DNA from 2 places in the Christensenella massiliensis genome. Region 1 is predicted to be linked to the other one. Evidence: riboswitches for the same ligand, from Rfam matches in the RefSeq annotation. Region 1 holds a riboswitch; the other holds the start of a gene.
What was found. A riboswitch is a leader RNA that binds a small molecule or an ion and turns the genes downstream of it on or off. The one in region 1 is predicted to bind thiamine pyrophosphate.

Region 1 (5,045 bases):
TCCCCGCCGGACAGCGTATGAAAGGACCGTTCCGCAAGATGCCTGATACCGCAGAAATCAAGCGCCTCCCCGATCTTTTTCCGCATTCCCGCAGGCTCATCGCCTTTATTCTCAAGGCAGAATGCAAGCTCGTTCTCCACTGTATCCATACAAAACTGGAGGTCGGGATTCTGGAACATCATCCCCACGACCGGCGCCCGTTCGTGCGGATAGAGACTGCCGAGCTCCTTTCCGTTTACCGTGACGCGCCCCTCATCTACTACACCCGCATTCTGAGGATATATCCCGGCCATCAAATAAAGAAGCGTGCTTTTGCCGCAGCCGGACGGGCCGGTCAGTATCGTGACCCGTCCCTCTGGTATCGCAAGTTCCGTATGGTCCACGACCTTATATTTGCTTGTTTCCATATAGCGGAATGTGAGGCCCTCGCACCGTATCCCGCCCGGCTCAATCGTGGAATGCATTCGTATATCCGCCGTTTTCTCCCGAAATATTTTTCTTCGTCATCCCTTTTTCCTGCATAAACGCGCTGAACCGGTCCCAGCGTTCCGGCCGTATCGTGCCCCAGCGCCCGTTTTCATTGAGATAAAGCCCGGAAATATATTGCTGGCTTTCCACAAGCAGATCGAGCGCAAAATGAGGCGTATAGCCGTGCAGGATCTTAGCAGCCTCTTCCGGATCGCTCGCTGCGTCGACGAACCCCTGATCGCTCGCCTTCACAAAAGCGCGGATCGCTTCCGGCTCCTCTTTGATCAGCCTTGTCTTTGCCGCTACGGCAGGCGCACAGAAGTCAAGCACCGGATCGAAATCTGCAAGGGCAAAATAATTACAGTCTTTATGTGCGTGCTTCATTACAAACCATTCCCAGTTCTTATAGATCCACACCGCGTCGCCGTCGTTTCCGAGCGTTTCTGCAATATCTCCTACGTCCTTATTGACCAGTTTTACCTTGGAATAGTCGCCGCCATCCTCCTCTACTGCGTAGCCGATCACCTTATGGAACCACTCCGGCGTCCAGTGCGTGAGGCGCTTCCCTTCCAGCGCGCGCGGACGTGTGATCCCCTCTTCCTTGAGGGAAATGATTCCCGAATCATTCACCTGTGTGAGCACTGCAATGGCCTGCACCTGCTCTTCCTCCGGCGTTTCATCCATATAGACGAGCATCGCGGGTTCCGGCGCGACTACGATGTCCGGCTCTCCGGCAAACTGGTGCCCGCAGCCGCCGAATTCTCCCTTGATTTTCAATTCGATACCCATATCCTGATAGTAGCCCTTTTTCAGCGCCACATAAAAACCTGTGTGGTTCGTATTGGCGAACCAATCCAATTCCATGTGAAGTGTTTTCATTGTATTTCTCCCTTTTTAGTCGTCCATAATATCCTGATGAACATATTTCGCGCCGACCGGATAGCCCTTCAGAACGCCCGTGCGCGCGAGCCCTTTTCCAAGCAGATTGCTGAGTACGCCGGCAAACAGGAGCGATGTACCGAGTCGTACCGCAAACATTCCGACCAGCATTCCGACCTCCAGAGCAGCATATCCATTCGTAAAATATGTCCAAATAAAACTCAGGATGCATGCAAATACAGCAGATACGCACATGCTCAACATATTATATTTCTTGTAGCGGAATACAGCAAAGCCAATCTCCAGTCCTGCGCCCTGAATGATCCCCGTCGTGATCACGATTGGGAAGTTTCCCATCAACAGCTCGAGAAACGCCGCCAAAACCTCCGTTACAAACGCAACACCCGGCTTCTGCATGATAAACGCCGCGAGCGTCGCCGCCATAAACCATACGCCATACATGAATTCAAGTCCAAACGGCGCAAGCCCAAACGGTGTCAGCGCTCCCTGCAATGCCATGCCAATGTAAAAAGCCCCCAGATAGATCAGGGCAAACAGGACGCCGAGTATTCCGATCATGATAATGTCCTTTAGCTGCCACGCATACCTTTTTATTTTTCCACTCATAATTCTTCCCTCTTTTCTGAACTCGCATAGCAAAAAGCACCGCATCGATTCCCGTTAAAAAAATCCTTTCCGCGGCCATACGGAAAGGATTTTTCCAACAAAATCTGTGCTCCCTCCGCCGGTATTAACCGGGTCAGGTTCAAGGGTCTAAGCTACTGCTTACTCTCAGCCGCTTACGGCGGCTCCCCTGCCTTTTTCTATGCAGTTTTATGGTTTTAATATATCAAAATGCAGTAACAATGTCAACGTTAAAGTTCCGTTCCCGCCGCGTCCGAAAGCTTTGTTTTGATTCGTGCAGAACGTTTCTGAACCGCATCCAAATGATTTTGAGCTGCTGCAAGAGAATTTTGTGTTTTACGCAGCGTATCCGCGAACACGTCGAACTCGCTTCGGATCTCCGCAAGCATCCGTTCTATGGCGGCGGAATGCTCTCTAATCGATAAGGTGCGGAAGCCTGCCTGCAGGCTGGTCAGAAAAGCACCGAGCGTGGACGGTCCTGTAACCATCACACGGTATTTGCTTTGCAGCCTGTCCACAAGCCCAAGACGGATCACCTCTGCGTACAATCCCTCGGAGGGCAGGAACATAACTGCAAAATCCGTCGTTTTAGGCGGCCGGATATATTTGCTGCTGATTTTTTTTGCTTCAGCTACGATCGCCTGAACAAACTCTTTTTGTGCTGCGGCGAGCGCTTGCCCGTCTCCCGCTTCCGCGAGCGCCGCTACGCGCGCATAACGGTCCATCGGGAATTTGGAGTCAATGGGAAGCAGGATGTTTTCGCCCTCGTCGCTTGGCATGCACACGGCAAATTCAACTGTACTATCATTCGCAATACGCACATTTTCTATAAATTGTCCGGGGGAAAGGAAGTCCGAAAGGAGACGGTAAAGCTGCACCTCTCCCCATATTCCACGCGTTTTGACGCCCGAAAGTATCTGCTTTAAATCGCCCACCCCATTGGTGAGCGCACGCACCTCTCCCATGCTTTTGTAGACCTGCTGAAGCTGTTCGCTGACACGCGCAAAGGAAGTCGTAAGTCCGCTTCTCAATGTAGTATCGAGCTTCTGGTCCACTGAGATACGGATCTCCGCCAATTTTTCCTCCACTGTCTGCCGCAGCAGCCCGATGTTTCTGCCATTCGCCGCGGACGCCTTATCCACGGTATCGAGCACCATGCCCGACAAAAGCTGAAACTGATTGATCAGTTCTGTCCGCAGGGCCGCATCATCGTTCGTTTCCCTTTTCTGCCGCAGCAAGATCACAGCACAGAGTATAACGAGCACGGCAAGGGCCGTTAAAATCAATATCCATTCCATATTGTTTTCTCCTTCTTTGCTTATCCTATATCCTATCATATCCGGTTTACAAATGGCAGAGCATTTCATGCACAAATTTTTGTCCGGCTTCTTGCCTCTTATAGTCTGTCAAACCTCCTGCTGAAACGCCCTCTTCCTCCAACAAGAAAGGATGCGGCCTATTTATTGCCGCATCCTTTCTTGTTGGAGCTATATATAACAGGAAGGAAATACTGTTTCACTTATACAGGGGGCCATAAGTCCTGCAGGCGCGGTAGTCCGCACCCTCCCGGTCCTGTGTGCCGAACGCGTTCCATGCCGCCGGCCGGAATATCCGCTCCCCGCTCACATTGTGCATGCTCACCGGTATCCTCAGCATGCTCGCCAGCGTGATCAGCTCCGCTCCCACATGCCCGTATACCGACGCTCCGTGGTTCGCTCCCCAGTTCGACATCACGCTGTATACATCCCGGAACGCTCCCTCGCCCGTCAGCACCGGTGCGAACCATGTGCACGGCCAACCCGGGTCCGTCCTGTCCCAAAGCGCTTTGTTCACTTCCTCCGGCAACGCTGCCGTGTACCCCTCCGCGATCTGAAGCACCGGCCCAAGCCCTTTCACAAGGTTCATACGGCACATCGTAACAGGCATATCCCCCTTCGTCAGGAACGTCGAGGAGAATCCTCCTCCCCGGAAATATCCCACATTCGCAGGCGTCCATTTCGTCGCATCAAGGCACCTCTGCGCCTCCTCCTCCGTGATCTCCCAGAACGGCTTCATCGCAGGTTTCCCGTCCTTTTCCTGCTCGCCCGATGCGTCCAGCGAAGCTGCTCCTGAGTTGATCAGATGGATGATCCCGTTCTTCGCCTGCCCTTCCAGCTCATAGCCTGTCACACGCTTCACCGCCTCCGGACTCCAGTAGGTCCTCACATCGCTGAATACTGCCGCTGTATTCGTCACCAGATGCCCCAGCAGCATTGCCACACCGTTCAGGCAGTCGTTCTCCGTCGCCACCACAAGCGGCTTGCGGATCCCGTTCCAGTCAAAAGAAGAGCACAAGATAGACTCCATAAAGTCACCGTTCGGCATGAAGTCCGTCCACTGTCTTTGACCTTGGAAACCGGCCGCAATTGCATTATTCCCGTTTCCTTCTTCATTCCAGCCTTTTGCTTTCACTGCCTCGCTTCCCTGCATCATATCACGCACGATCAGCGCCATCTTTACGCAGTATTCCCACTCCGCGTCTTTCTGCTCCCGGCTGTGTCCGTTTTCTCCGTTGTAGATATCCTCATTCTCTTTGCAGTTCTCTTTGACCCATGCCAGCGCACGTTCATATTCTTCTTTGTCATAGATTTCATTCTCCACCCGCCGGATGATCTCGCTCATATCCTTATATTCGCACCGCATCCCAAGATATTCCTCAAAGAAATCCGGGTCTACCATGCTTCCTGCGATCCCCATTGCCACGTTCCCTACAGACAGGTATGACTTCCCCTTCATCTGCCCGGCTGCCGCTGCCGCACGCGCGAACCGCAGGATCTTTTCCGCTACATCCTCCGGTATCCGCTCATCATCTGCGTCCTGCACGTCCCGTCCGTAGATAGAAAAGGCCGGTATCCCCTTTTGCGCGTGCGCCGCCATGACCGCCGCGAGGTACACCGCCCCCGGCCGCTCTGTTGCGTTCAGCCCCCAGACCGCCTTCGGCGTCCTTGGGTCCATATCCATCGTTTCGCTCCCATAGCACCAGCACGGCGTGACCGTCAGCGTCGCGCACACGC
Region 2 (5,045 bases), 310 kb from region 1:
ATGGTCGCCTATCCCCGTAGAAACGCCTGCCGACACCTTAGTCGCAGCGATCTTGACGATGCCGTTGCGGAATGCGGCGCTCTCACGCGACGATACCGTGATCCCCACAAAGGGCAGGAAAATACGGTATGCGCAGAGCACCTGACAAAGCTGCTTTTGGTGCACATCCAACGGGTCGATCCTATCATTGTTGATAATAGGCCGCAGTCTCGGACAGGACAGCGACATCTCCGCATACGGATATTTGCGCTGGAGATAGTAGACATGCAGCGCGCTTGCCAAAGCATCCTTCCTGAAATCGGATAACCCAAGCAGCGCGGAGAACGCCACGCCTCTCATGCCGCCCATAAGCGCGCGCTCCTGCGCATCAAACCGGTAGGGCCATACGCGCTTATGCCCAAACAGGTGGAGCTTTTCATATCGCTCCGCGTCGTAGGTCTCCTGAAAAACCGTTACATAATCTGCGCCGCATTCGTGGAGATAGCGGTATTCGTCCGTATTGACGGGATAGATCTCAAGGCCCACCATGCGAAAATAATTCCTTGCCAGCCTGCATGCTTCCCCGATATAATCCACACCGCTCTGCGTCCGGCTCTCTCCGGTCAGGAGCAGTATCTCCTCCATGCCGCTGTCCGCAATGATTTTCATTTCCTTTTCGATTTGCTCTATCGTCAGCTTCATGCGGTTGATGTGGTTATAGCAATTGAAGCCGCAGTAGACACAATAGTTTTCGCAATAATTTGCAATATACAGCGGGGTGAACAAATATACGGTATTGCCGAAATGCCTGCTCGTCTCGACCCGTGCCCGCTGCGCCATTTGTTCAAGAAACGGCTCGGCGGCGGGCGAAAGCAGCGCCTTAAAGTCTTCGACCGAACAGGTCTCATGCTCCAGAGCCGTCCGTACGTCTTTCGCGGTATACCGTGCATAATCATAGGCCTCCATTTGCCCTATGACATTGGCGCAGACATCCGACTCGATCCGTTCCATACCGGGAAGATATTCCATGTGGCTGCGGCGGACGGACGGGTCAGTCTCCAGCCTGTGCTTTTTTTCCAATGCCTGCGGCGACAGATATTCCGAATCTACAAAAAAGCGATCATCCATTGTCTTTTCCTCTCAGTCGCGCAAAAATCCGGTCAGCGGATCGGAAGCGGACGCACCGCGTGCAAGTACCCTTCCGAGGCCCGCAAGATATGCCTTTCTTCCGGCCTCTATCCCTTGGCGGAATGCCGCAGCCATCATCGGGATATCTCCAGCTGTGGCAAGAGCGGTATTTGCCATGACTGCGGCAGCGCCCATTTCCATCGCCTCGCATGCCTGAGACGGTCTTCCGATCCCCGCGTCTACAATAATAGGAAGCTCTATTTCGTCTATCAGGATCTGAATAAACTCTTTTGCGGTCAGCCCCTTGTTGGAACCGATCGGAGCAGCCAGAGGCATGACCGCCGCAGCGCCGGCGCAGGCAAGGTCCCGCGCGGCATTCAGATCGGGATACATATATGGCATGACGATAAATCCCTCTTTTGCAAGGACCTCCGTAGCCCGTATGGTCTCCTGATTATCGGGGAGCAAATATTTGGAATCGCGCATGATCTCTATCTTCACAAAATCTCCGCATCCGAGCTCTCTCGCCAGCCGCGCGATGCGTACGGCTTCCTCCGCATTCCGCGCACCGCTCGTATTGGGAAGCAGCGTAACCCCTTTTGGTATAAAATCCAGTATGCTTTCCCGTTCTTTCGTATTCGCACGGCGGACCGCAAGTGTGATGATCTCTGCCCCGGCATCCCGTACTGCCGCTTCGATCAGTCCGAGGGAATATTTACCCGAACCAAGAATAAACCGCGAGTGAAATTTGTGTCCGCCTATCCATAATATATCCTGCTCCATTTTTCTTCCTTCTTTCTCCTAAGCTTCTTTTGCCAAAATCTGCAGCACTGCGTGCGCCTGATGCGCCGCACAGAGCATCACCCGGGCGGATACGAGCCCGATCTCATCCGCGGCATCGCTGACTTCATCACCGCAAAGATAAAAACGGTTGGTGAGCCTCCTCGTTTTGATATCGTTCGCGCTGCCCAAGCCCGCCATGCCGGAGGCTGCGATCAAATATTTCCCGGGCATCTTCTCTGTTACGGTATCCACAAGCATGGCCTTGTATTCCGCATCGTCAAAGGCCTCGCAGACGATGTCCGCCTCTTTTAAAAGCGCTGCGGCATTTTCCCTGTCTATCCGCACCGTATGGGTCTCCAAAGCAGTATAAGGAGCGATTTCCTTCAAATTCTCCGAGAGGGCTTCCGTTTTCAGCCTGCCTATCTGCTCCGCCTTATATTGCTGCCGGTGAAGATTCGTGAGGTCTACCCTATCAAAATCAATGAGGATCAGCTTCCCTATGCCCGCGCGGGCAAGCGCTACCGCAATATTGGAGCCAAGGCCTCCGAGGCCGCACACGGCAACAACGGCGGAAGAAAAGCTTTTTTGCCGTTCTCTTCCGTGGCGCAGCTCCAACGCAGCCTGCCATTCGTCTCTTGATGGAATCATCTCAGCCGCCTCCTACAAAGCTGACGATCTCAACGACGTCTTCATCCATAAGGACCGTTTCGTCATATCGCGCTTTGGGAACGATATCTCCGTTGCGTTCCACGGCGATCCGTCCGGTGTCATAGGCTGTACCCGCCAGATATTCCGCTATACTCTTTCCGGCAGCATCCGCCGCCTCTCCATTGATCCTGACCATTTGCTTTCCTCCGGGCAAAACAAAACGGGAAGCCCCAAACCTGAAGCTTCCCGCTCAATATGCTTTATTTCAGTATCCCTACGTTGGCATTATCCAAATCAGGTTATGGGTCGAAAGTAACACTTTCCTCTCAGCCTGTCTCACAAGCTCCCTAATGTTCAGTTGTTTTATATAGTATATATCGTTTTCCAACGGTATGCAAGCTGTTTTATTGATTTTTATTCGTTCATACTAATATAATTTAGAAAATATGCAATGGGATCTCTATCGGCTCCAATAAGAGCGTTTTCATCTCTTCATCCAATTTCAGCAAAGAAACGGAGCAGCCCGCCATATCAAGGGACGTACAATAGTTTCCCACATAGCTTCTAAACGTTTTGATTCCTGCAGCATCAAGCATTTCCGCTACTTTTCGATAGGCAATATATAATTCCATTGTAGGCGTGGCACCAAGACCGTTGACCATAACGGCAACTTCATCACTTGCACGGAAAGGTAGATCTTCCAGAATATTTTTTACGATATTTTCTATTAATATATCTGCAGGCTGCCATTTCATACGTTCCCGCCCAGGTTCGCCATGGATCCCTATCCCGATTTCTATCTCATCATCTTCAATCTCGAAAATAGGCGTTCCTTTTGCAGGAGGAATGCAGGAAGTCAATGAAAATCCCATAGAACGTGTATTCGCATTGACACGCTCAGCAAGTGCGACAAGAGTTTCAAGATCGGCTCCCTGTTCTGCTTTTGCACATACGACCTTATAGCCAAATATCGCTCCGCAAATACCTCGCCGGCCCGCCGTGTAGGTACTGTCTTTTACAGCCACATCATCGTCTGTCATAACGGTCTTCGTTTTTATTCCGTCCATTTCACACATTTCTGCCGCCATTGAAAATTGTGCCCTATCGCCCGTATAGTTTTTGACCATAAATAAAACACCCTGATTGCCTGCAGTAAGTTTGGCTGCCTCATAAATTGCATCGGCCGTAGGTGCCGCAAATACAGGGCCCGCGACGATCGCATCCATCATACCTTTTCCTACAAAACCAAGTTGGTCTGGCTCATGTCCGCTGCCCGATCCTGTAATGACCGCTACTTTCTTTTTATTTAGCTGTTTCCTGTATACGATCCGCTTTTCAGGAATAGAATCTACCAACTCTGGATTTGCAGCTACCAAACCACTGATCATTTCGTTCACTGCGTCTTCTGCCCTATTGATTATTTTTTTCATATTTTTTCTCCTTTCATGCTCCGAAAAAATCTCTCGCTGCCTCAAACATATAATAAATCGCCATTGAGCCCGCGTCTCGATTCCCACGGCTTCGTTCTCCGAGATAAGATGCACGTCCTTTTTTTGCAATCATATCAATCGTACTGTCCGAACCTTTTTTAGCTGCAACTGCCGCTTCCCGCAACCCCTGTTTTAAATTCAATTGCGTTTTTGCTGCTCTGCGAAACACTTCAACAGCAGGTGCAAGAGCATCAATCATCGTTTTATCGCCTATCTGCGTATTTTCTCCACGCTCTGACATTCCTTTTAAAGCTGCACATAGTAGATCTGCACAATCTTTCATCGTTAAGTATATTTTGTCCTTTGCCTGCATTGCCATGCGCATAAAACCGGTTCCCAAAATAGCTCCGGATGTCCCTCCGATCGACGAAACGAGTGTCATTCCGGTCTTTTTAAGAATATCGGAAATGCTATCTTCCTGCCATTGAGGTATTTTTTCAAGTACTTCCGAAAATCCTGTTTTAATACCAATACCACAGTCCCCATCTCCAATCTTTGAATCGAGCTCCGTAAGTTCCGGTTCTACCTCAATCATTTTACGGCTGATTGTGTCCAGTAATTGAATCAATATACGCCTTTGTTCCATTTTTCCCTCCTTATTTCATGCCTTTCGCAGCGTTCATGAACCTGCGCTGATAAGAAATGACTTGATTTGTCGAGGTGAAACGCGCAAGATAGCCCGGTTCTGCCGTAATCACTACCCGATCTGACATGTCTGAAAATTCCGGGTCTGCAAGAAGCCTGTCGATATCCGGATAGTTATATTCTCCTTCCATGCTGCATATAATCAGCCGCGTATCCTCTAAATTACAACCTCTCATTACGCGCAGATTGTGGCGGATTCCGTCCAACCCATCGTTGCCTTCTTTATCTCTGAACCGTCGGGCATTTAAAATATCCTCTCCCATATTCAGTACGTCAATCAGTTCTTTTTCCGCTTCATCTGGGCATAAGTAATCATTTTGTAGTAGAAAATCCCTCAATTCTATCAAATGGTTTTTATCTCGGTCTGTCGCA

Region 2: it holds a riboswitch for thiamine pyrophosphate, as region 1 does, so the genes downstream of both, thiS (sulfur carrier protein ThiS) here and PUP29_RS04860 (ECF transporter S component) in region 1, are expected to answer to the same signal.

Annotation. Positions count from the first base shown of each region.
Region 1 is NZ_CP117826.1:1,012,418-1,017,462, forward strand. Features, by position in the region: gene PUP29_RS04850 (ABC transporter ATP-binding protein) at 1-464, opposite strand, end outside; gene PUP29_RS04855 (ABC transporter substrate-binding protein) at 448-1,347, opposite strand; gene PUP29_RS04860 (ECF transporter S component) at 1,363-1,974, opposite strand; TPP riboswitch at 2,068-2,173, opposite strand; gene PUP29_RS04865 (DNA recombination protein RmuC) at 2,223-3,290, opposite strand; gene PUP29_RS04870 (L-fucose isomerase) at 3,508-5,045, opposite strand, start outside.
Region 2 is NZ_CP117826.1:1,322,309-1,327,353, forward strand. Features, by position in the region: gene thiH (2-iminoacetate synthase ThiH) at 1-1,107, opposite strand, end outside; gene PUP29_RS06425 (thiazole synthase) at 1,120-1,890, opposite strand; gene thiF (sulfur carrier protein ThiS adenylyltransferase ThiF) at 1,909-2,538, opposite strand; gene thiS (sulfur carrier protein ThiS) at 2,540-2,734, opposite strand; TPP riboswitch at 2,793-2,896, opposite strand; gene dhaK (dihydroxyacetone kinase subunit DhaK) at 2,976-3,968, opposite strand; gene dhaL (dihydroxyacetone kinase subunit DhaL) at 3,982-4,614, opposite strand; gene PUP29_RS06450 (transaldolase family protein) at 4,625-5,045, opposite strand, start outside.